2 regions of the Pseudomonas flexibilis genome follow, and region 1 is predicted to be linked to the other one. Evidence: riboswitches for the same ligand, from Rfam matches in the RefSeq annotation. Region 1 holds a riboswitch; the other holds the start of a gene.
What was found. Region 1 has a riboswitch for cobalamin ahead of btuB (TonB-dependent vitamin B12 receptor). Riboswitches for the same ligand answer to the same signal wherever they lie in the genome.

Region 1 (4,162 bases):
TGCCGGTGTGCACCAGCAGCAGGCCGTACTCGTCGCGGGCGGCGGCGATCTTCTCGTCGACCACTGCCTTCTTGCGCTGCATGCGCGCCTGGTGGCGGGCATCGCGTTCGGCGGACTCGCCCATCATGCGGCCCGCCGCGCCACGCCGCGCATGCCGGTGGACAGCGCCACGTAGAGCACCGCCGCGAAGCTGACGTACATCGCCAGGGTGGACAGGTAGCGCGGGTAGTAGATCGTCAGGCGCTCGATCAGCCCGGCAAAGGTCGGTTCAGGGTAGCGACCGGAGAAGTAGTAGAAGCCGCCGCTGGAAACCAGATGGGCGACCAGGGCGCTACCGGCCACACACAGCGCCAGCCACAGCAGTTGCCGCACGCCCCGCTGCGCGCGGCTGGCGAACAGCCGGCCGCCGAACCACAGCGCGCCGTAGGCCGGCACCAGCATCCAGTAGGCCGGCGAGAGGCACCAGTCGCTTACCGCGCCGCTCCACAGGGCGCCGAAGTCCAGCGCCACTGCTTCCAGAAACAGCGCCGGGAACGCCCAGCGCGAACGCACGAACACACCAGCCAGGAAGAACACCGCCCAGGAGGCGCTGGGCAGGCTTTCCACGCTGGCGAAGTGGTGACCGCGGGTCATGGCCAGCAAGGCGGCCAGGGCCAGGCCCACGATGAGTTGGACACGGGGCGACAGATGGGGCATCTCGCTACTCCTTGTTGAAGGCCCGGCAAACCCGGGCCAGGTTGGGATGGGGTCAAAGCGCCTGGTAGCGCACGCTGAACAGCACGGCACGGCCCGGCTGCTCGTAGGTCTGGGCGGTCTGGTAGTCGCGGTCGAGCAGGTTGCTGACCTTCACCTGTGCCTTCCACTCGGCACTGAGGTGGTAGTCGGCGCGCAGATCGACCAGCGCATAGCCGGGCAGGCGCTGGTCGTCGCTGTTTTCCTCGGCATCGAAGCGGTAGCTGTTGGCGAACACCCCGGCGCCCACCCCGAAGGCGCCGAAGCGGCGCTCCAGGTCCAGGTTCAGGCTGCGCTTGGCGCGACGCGGCAGCAGGTGGCCGCGGTTCTCCGGGCTGAGGTCGCGGGGGTCGAGCAGGGTGAGGTTGCCGGTCAGCCGCCAGCCCCACAGCTCGGTGCCGGCAAAGGCCTCCAGTCCGCGTATCCGCGCACTGCTGATGTTGGTGGGGCGCATCGGGCTGCGGCCCTGCCACTCGATCAGGTCGTCGATCTGGTTCTCGAAGGCATGCAGGCTCCACTCGCCCCACGCCTGGCCGCCTTCCAGGCCCAGCTCGTAGCTCTGCGAGGTTTCCGGCTGCACATCCGGGTTGCCGGCGGTCGACGCGCTGGCCGGATAGTAGAGATCGTTGAAGGTCGGTGCGCGAAAGGCGGTGCCGTAAGAGGCGCTGAGGCTCAGCGCGTCGCTGAGCGCATAGCGCCAGGCCAGGCTGCCGGTGCCGTGACCGCCGAAGAACTCGTCGCGGTCGTGGCGCAGCGCGGCCTGCAGGCCGTGGCGGCCGAAGCGCGCCTGGTACTGCGCGAACACCCCGCGATTGAAGCGCGAGTCCTCGGCGTACCGGCTGGTGGTGTCGATGCGGTCGCGCTGGTAGTCCAGCCCCAGGCTGAGCAGTTGACCGGCGCCCAGGCGGATATCGTTCTGCCAGGCGAGGCTGTCGCGCAGGGTGTCGAAGCGGGAGTACAGGCGATCGTCCTGGAAGTTCTCGCTGCGGTCCTCGCTGTGCCCGCCTTGCAGGGTGACGTTCCAGGCCGCCAGCGGCGTGAAGCGCGCGCGCAACCCCAGCACCTGCAGATCGCCTTCGCTGTAGGCGTCGAAACCGGAGGTGCCGCGCGTGTTGCGGCTGTCGAACTCGCTGCGGTTTTCGCTCTGCAGCCAGTTGGCGTCCAGCTCCAGTCCACCGGCGAAGCGGTAGCCGCCACGCAGCGACGCCGAGTGTTCGCGGAAACCGTCGGCGTCCGGCTCGTAGGCGGCCGGCGCGGCCGGCCGGAAACTGCGGGCGTTGATGCCGTCCGTGGACTCGCTCACCAGCCCGAGGCTGAACCAGCCCGGTCCGTTGCTGCCCTGCAGTCCGGCGCTACCCCGGTAGGTGGAGCGGCTGCCGGCGCTGACGGCGAAACCCGGCGTGAACCCGACTTCTTGGGCCTGGCGGGTGAAGATCTGAATCACCCCACCCATGGCCTCCGAGCCATACAGGCTGGAGCGCGGGCCGCGCACCACTTCGATGCGCTCGATCTGCTCGACCGGGATGTTCTGCAACGCCGCGCTGCCGGAGGTGGCGGAGCCGATCTTGATGCCGTCGACCAGCACCAGCAGGTGCTTGTCGTGGGTGCCGCGCAGCGACACGGTGGTGGCCTTGCCCCTGCCGCCGTTGCTCCACACGTTGACGCCGGCCAGGCTGCGCAGCAGCTCCGGCACGTCGCGCGGCTGCTGGCGCTCGATGTCCTCGCGGGTGATGACGCTGCTGGAGGCGATCGCTACCGTCGCCTGCTCGGTGCGGGTGGCGGTCACCACCGACTCGGCCAGCAGCAGCGGCTCGGCGGCCAGCGCCAGGGACACACAGGAAAGAGAAAGGTAAAGCGAAACGACGCCCAGCAGCACACCGGCGGCCGGACGATCAACAGGCTTGCGAATCAAGGGATGAACTCCGTCGTGCCTACCCGCACGACTCAAGGTCGACGACCACAGACGGAGAACGAAAGATGCGGACGCGCGCCAGGGCACGCCCATCAGCCCAGCGCCCGCCGCACTGCCGTGGAAATGCGCCAGGCCGGTCTCCGGGCTTGCGAGCGGAACCCGTGGGGGTTCCCGAATACCGCGCCTTCCCATGCCGGAGCACAGTGGCCAACTGCGGTTTCTAGACTCGCCTACCGTTGCGGGGGCAGCGCCGGAATTGCCACGGTCAGAGCGTGGCGCACCGGCTTCCCTGTTTCACCCCCGCGAACGGGGGCACCTGAAGCTGGCGCGCAGGGTAGTGATCCCGGACGGCAGCGTCAATGCGCACAGCTGTTCATCGCCTGCTGGTCATCGCAAAACCTGTACATTTTTAAGTATTCGTATAGATTTATGGGCAGGTATCGACTGCTGCGGGCTCCCAAGATGATCACGCTCTCTGCACTGCGCCACATCGCCCATTCCTGTGCGCTCAGCCTGCTGCTGCTCGCCGGCGCCGCACAGGCCAGCTGGCAGGACGCCTTGCCCGAGGCGCGTCTGATCGGCGGTGGCGACCTGCGACTGTTCGGCTTCCGCATCTACACCGCGCGGCTGTGGAGTCCCACCGAGCCGTTTCGCGCCGATGCGCCGTTCGCCCTGGAACTCACCTATCACCGCAGCATCGAGCGCGACGACCTGGTCGAGGCCAGCCTCAAGGAAATCCGTCGCCTGAATGGCGATGCCATCAATGCCGCCCAGCTGCAGCGCTGGCAGGCGCAGATGCGGCGGGCGTTCGTCGATGTGCAGCCCGGCGAGCGCATCATCGGCGTACACCTGCCGGACCAGGGCGCGCGCTTCTATGCCGGCACACGCCTGCAGCACGAGATCGCCGACCCGGAATTCGCCCGCGCGTTCTTCGCCATCTGGCTCGACCCGCGCACCCGCAACCCCGAACTGCGCGCCCGCCTGCTGGGCGACGCCCGCCCCTGACCGGAGACCGCCATGTTCAAGCGCCTTGCCCTGCTGTTGTCCCTTGCCGTCGCCCTGGCCGGCTGCGCCGTGGAGGTGGACCACTACCGCGACCAGACCCCGCCCCTCGACCTGCGCCAGTACTTCACCGGCCGGGTGGACGCCTGGGGCATGTTCCAGAAACGCTCGGGCGAGGTGGTCAAGCGTTTCAGCGTGGCGATCAACGGCTACTCGCGCGGCGAGCAACTGATCCTCGAAGAGGACTTCACCTTCAGCGACGGCAGCACCGACCGCCGCGTGTGGACCTTCACCCCGGACGGCCCCGATCACTGGCGCGGCACCGCCCACGACGTGGTCGGCGAAGGCCACCTGCAGGTCGCCGGCAACGCCCTGCGCCTGCGCTACACCCTGCGCCTGCCGGTGGGCGACAGCGTCTACGACGTGAAGCTGGACGACTGGATGTACCTGATCGACGAACACACCCTGGCCAATCGCTCGTTCATGACCAAGTTCGGCGTCGAGGTCGGGCAGATC
Region 2 (4,162 bases), on a different contig from region 1:
GTCGAATCAGGGGGACGCACCGCATCGGCGGCGCCCGCGGAATATGGCGGGTTGCCGGCGTGCCGGCAACCGCTAGGGGGTTACAGGGAGGGAGTCCAGGTAAAAGCCAGCTGCGCGGAGCGACCATCTTCCTGATAGGGGACTCCGAAGTTGGTGGTGGTGTAGTACGCCTTGTCCAAGAGGTTATCGACCTTTACCGCCACCTCCAGCTCAGGATGCGCCTGCCAGCGGGCGCGCAGTCCCAGCAAGCCATAGCCCGGGATAACGGTGGTGTTTGCCGGGTCGAAATAGGTCCGGCCGGAGGCGCTCCAGCTGGCGCCTACCGCAAACTGACCGAAGTGGCGATCGATGTCCCAGCTCAGCGTCTTCCGGGCGCGGTTGACCAAGTCGTTGCCGGTCGCACGGTCCTCGGCGTTCAGCAGGCTCAGACTGAGGTGGTTCTGCCAGCCCAGCAGGTCTGCCGACACCGTGACTTCGATGCCGTCGATGCGGGCCTCGTCCAGGTTGGCCGGCGGCCAACCGTTGATGGCGTCTTCCAGTTCGGTGCGATAGGCAGCTGCCTCGATATCCACCTGCGGGCTGACCAGGCCGGTCCAGCGCAGTTCGTAGGTTCGCGAGGTTTCCGGCTGTAGGTCCGGGTTGCCGCCGGAGCATCCCCAGCCGGGATAACAGTTCACTGGGTAGTAAAGGTCGCTGAGCAGCGGAGCCCGGAAGCCTTCCGCATACGATAGCGTGACCTGGTGCCGGTCATTCAGGGGCAATTTGAATGCGGCGTTCCACGAGTTCTCAGTGCCGAACTGCTGGTTGTCATCGTGGCGCACGCCCACTTCGGTGCCGAAATTCTCGCCGTTGTAGCTGTGCTGGAGGAAGGCGGCTGCGTTGTAGCGGGAGTCTTCCGTGTAGCGTCCGGAGTTGTGGATATGGTCGCGGTACCAGTCGAGGCCGACCTGTAGGCGCTGTGCATCGCTCAGGGACAGGCTGTTTGTCCAGTTCAGGCTTTCGCGCTCGGTTTCGTTGAAGCTGTCGGTCACCGCCGCCCTGTCGAGGTTGTGCATTTCGCCTTCCGAGTAACCCAGTTCCAGGCGTGTACTCCAGAGTTGAGTCAACTGGTGGCTGAGGTAGGCGGAATAGAAGCTGTTCTTGACCTCGTCGTAGGGGAACTGGCTCCAGCCGAAGCCATCGTATTCGTACTCACTATCCGTGTGGCTGATGTTCAGCCCGGCCTCGGTCTGCGAGCTGAAACGATGATTGAGATTCAGGGCAATCGAGGAGTTTTCAAACCCGTCGTTGTCGGCATCCGTTCCGGTGCGCAGGCTGGAGCGGCTGAAGCCATTGCTCTGCTCGTGGTTAAGGCTCAGGTTGAAGCGGGTGGCGTTGTTGCCGCCGGACAGGCCTAGGGATTGCTCCCATGTGTCGTGGCTGCCGTAGGCAACCCGAACGCGCGGAGACAGGCCGGGTCCTTCGGCTCGGCGGGTAAAGATCTGGATGACACCGCCGATGGCATCGGAACCGTAGATGGCTGAGCGCGGGCCGCGCAGGATTTCGACCCGTTCAATTTGATCCACGCTCAGAGTGTTCAGTGGAGCACCGCCGAGGTTGGTGTCGTTGGCGCGCTGGCCGTCGATCAGCACCAGTGTCTGTGCCGTCTTGGTGCCGCGGACGAACACCCCAACGGTTGAGCCGCGTCCGCCGTTCTGCATGACCTGCACGCCTGGGGTGCGGCGCAGAAGATCGGGCACAGTGCTCGGCTGCAGGCGTTCGATGTCATCGCGGGTAAACACGGTTACGGCGCTGTAGGTGTCGCCCTTGCTTTCGGCGGTACGCGAGGCCGTTACCACCACCTCCGGCAGCTTCAGCTGTTCATCGAAGCGTGGGGTTTCATTGGCGGCGAATGCCGCAGGGGAGGCCAGGGCAATCGCCAGGGCCAGGCGGGACAGTTTCATCAGAAGAATTCCTCAAAAGATCAATGCTTTTGAGGAGGGCAGGAACACAAGCGCGGCATACGGGAGACAGCGCTTGACGGTGCCGCCCTCCGCAACACCAGTCGCTTCCTGTCGGCCGGTCTCCGGACTCATGACCCTGACGACTCCGCCTTCCCGGGAAAATTCCCAGTGGCTGTTGGAGTCGCCGCCCGAGGGGCGGTCATTCACCGTTGCGGGGGCAGTGCCGGGATGGCTCCAAAGAGCGCCACCGGCTTCCCGTTTAACGCAAAAACGCTTGCGCACCGACAAGAAAAACGCGCGCACCATAACGGGCGGGGGGCGTGGAGGCAATGACCGGGGTTAAGAATGGCCTGGCGCCTGCGGGTGGCGGCGTCCGATGCGCGGCGCCGCTTTTGTGCTTGTGGGAGCGAATTCATTCGCGAGCTTCTGGCTGCGGAGCGCACTAAGAGCTCGCGAATGAGCTCCCACAGGTCAGTGCGCAGGCCGCGCTTCTGTTACAGGCGCAGCAATTGGCCGTAGCCCACCGGCCGGCGAAACGCCGTTTCCAGGGGTTCGCCGAGCAGCAGGTGATGCAGCGCGCGGATCGGCCCGGCATGGGTGATCAGCAGGGCATCGCCGGTTTCGATCTCGTCGAGGAACTCCCGCAGCCGGGCCAGCAGTTCGGGCAGGGATTCGCCGCCGGGCGGCGCGGCACTCTGCCAGTGATCGCCCCAGTGGCGCGCCTCGGGGGAATCCAGCTCCGCCCAGGTGCGGCCTTCCCAGGCGCCGAAGTTCAGCTCCATCAGCCGCGCATCGGCGCAGTAGGGCACTTCCAGCGCATCGGCCAGTGTGCGGCAGCGCAGGCTGGGGCTGCTCCACACCGGCGGCAGGCCGTCGGGAAAGGTCTGGGCCAGCTCATTTCGCACGGCCTGGGCTTCGGCAGCGAAGCTGTCGGTCAGCGGTACATCCAGCTGGCCGTAGCACAGCCCCGGCGCGCAGCCGACGCGGGTGTGGCGGATCAGATAAAGCGGCACAGCGCCAACGCCCCGAGCAGGAAGGTCAGCTCGCTCAATTGTTGCAGCGCACCCAGGCAGTCGCCGGTAAACCCGCCGATCCACTTGCGCAGCCAGCGGGCGAACCACAGGCGCAGGGGAATCAGCGGCAGCACCGCCAGCCACAGCAGGGGCGGCAGTTCGATCCACAGGAATGGCGCCAGGGCCAGCGCGGCGGCGATCAGCAGGCCGAGCAGCGAGATGCGCACCGCCAGCGGCTTGGCCTTGCCTTCCGGGCGCGCATAGGACTCGGTGAGCATCATGGTCGCCGCGTTCAGGCGGCCGACGGCATGGGCGAGGATCATCAGCGGAATCACCAGTGCGGCGGGCAGCGACACCAGCAGCAGGAACTTGCCGCCCAGCGCCGCCAGCAGCGTGGCGGCGCCGTAGGTGCCCAGCCGGGAGTCCTGCATGATGGTGAGGATGCGCTCGCGGTCCCAGCCGCCACCCATGCCGTCCATGCAGTCGGCCAGGCCGTCCTCGTGGAAGCAGCCGGTGAGCAGCAGACCGAACACCATGCTCAGGAAGATGGCGATCGGCGCATCCCACAGGAAGCTGGCGCCCCAGTAGACCAGCGCGCAGGCCGCGCCGATCAGCGTGCCGATCAGCGGGAAGTAAATCGCCGCCCTGTTCAGCTCGTCCTCGGAATAGGGCACCCGCGCGGGGATCGGCACCCGGGTGAAGAACTGCAGGGACAACAGGAAACGGTCGGTCTCCCGGCGCAGGGCGGAACGCTCGCTCATCGGTCGGAGACGCCGGCGGATTCGAACGAGGCCATCTCGTTGAGGAAGCCGCAGGCGGCCTGCAACAGCGGGAAGGCCAGCACCGCGCCGCTGCCTTCGCCCAGGCGCAGGTCCAGCTGCAGCAGGGGCGTGGCCTTGAGGTGCGCCAGCAACAGCGGGTGACCGCCTTCCTGGGAACGATGGCCAAATACCGCGTAGTCGCGCACCGCCGGCGCGATCTGCATGGCGGCCAGCAGCGCGGCGGTGGCGATGAAGCCGTCGACCAGGATCAGCGCACCCTTCTCGGCGCTGCCCAGCATGGCGCCGGTCATCATCGCCACCTCGAAGCCGCCGACTTCGGCAAGAGCATTCAGGGCGTCGTGCGGGCCGGGGCCGACGCGCTCGGCCACCGCCTGCAGGGTGGCGACCTTGCGCGCCAGGCCGGCGTCGTCCAGGCCGGTGCCGC

Region 2: it holds a riboswitch for cobalamin, as region 1 does, so the genes downstream of both, PT85_RS17010 (TonB-dependent receptor domain-containing protein) here and btuB (TonB-dependent vitamin B12 receptor) in region 1, are expected to answer to the same signal.

What each region holds. Positions count from the first base shown of each region.
Region 1 is NZ_JTAK01000001.1:176,569-180,730, reverse strand. It holds gene cobO (cob(I)yrinic acid a,c-diamide adenosyltransferase) at 1-124, opposite strand, end outside; gene PT85_RS00900 (hypothetical protein) at 124-696, opposite strand; gene btuB (TonB-dependent vitamin B12 receptor) at 749-2,644, opposite strand; cobalamin riboswitch at 2,759-2,979, opposite strand; gene PT85_RS00890 (chalcone isomerase family protein) at 3,107-3,649, shown strand; gene PT85_RS00885 (DUF3833 domain-containing protein) at 3,662-4,162, shown strand, end outside.
Region 2 is NZ_JTAK01000011.1:35,384-39,545, reverse strand. It holds gene PT85_RS17010 (TonB-dependent receptor domain-containing protein) at 81-1,943, opposite strand; cobalamin riboswitch at 2,040-2,244, opposite strand; gene cobC (alpha-ribazole phosphatase family protein) at 2,438-2,956, opposite strand; gene PT85_RS17000 (adenosylcobinamide-GDP ribazoletransferase) at 2,941-3,717, opposite strand; gene cobT (nicotinate-nucleotide--dimethylbenzimidazole phosphoribosyltransferase) at 3,714-4,162, opposite strand, start outside.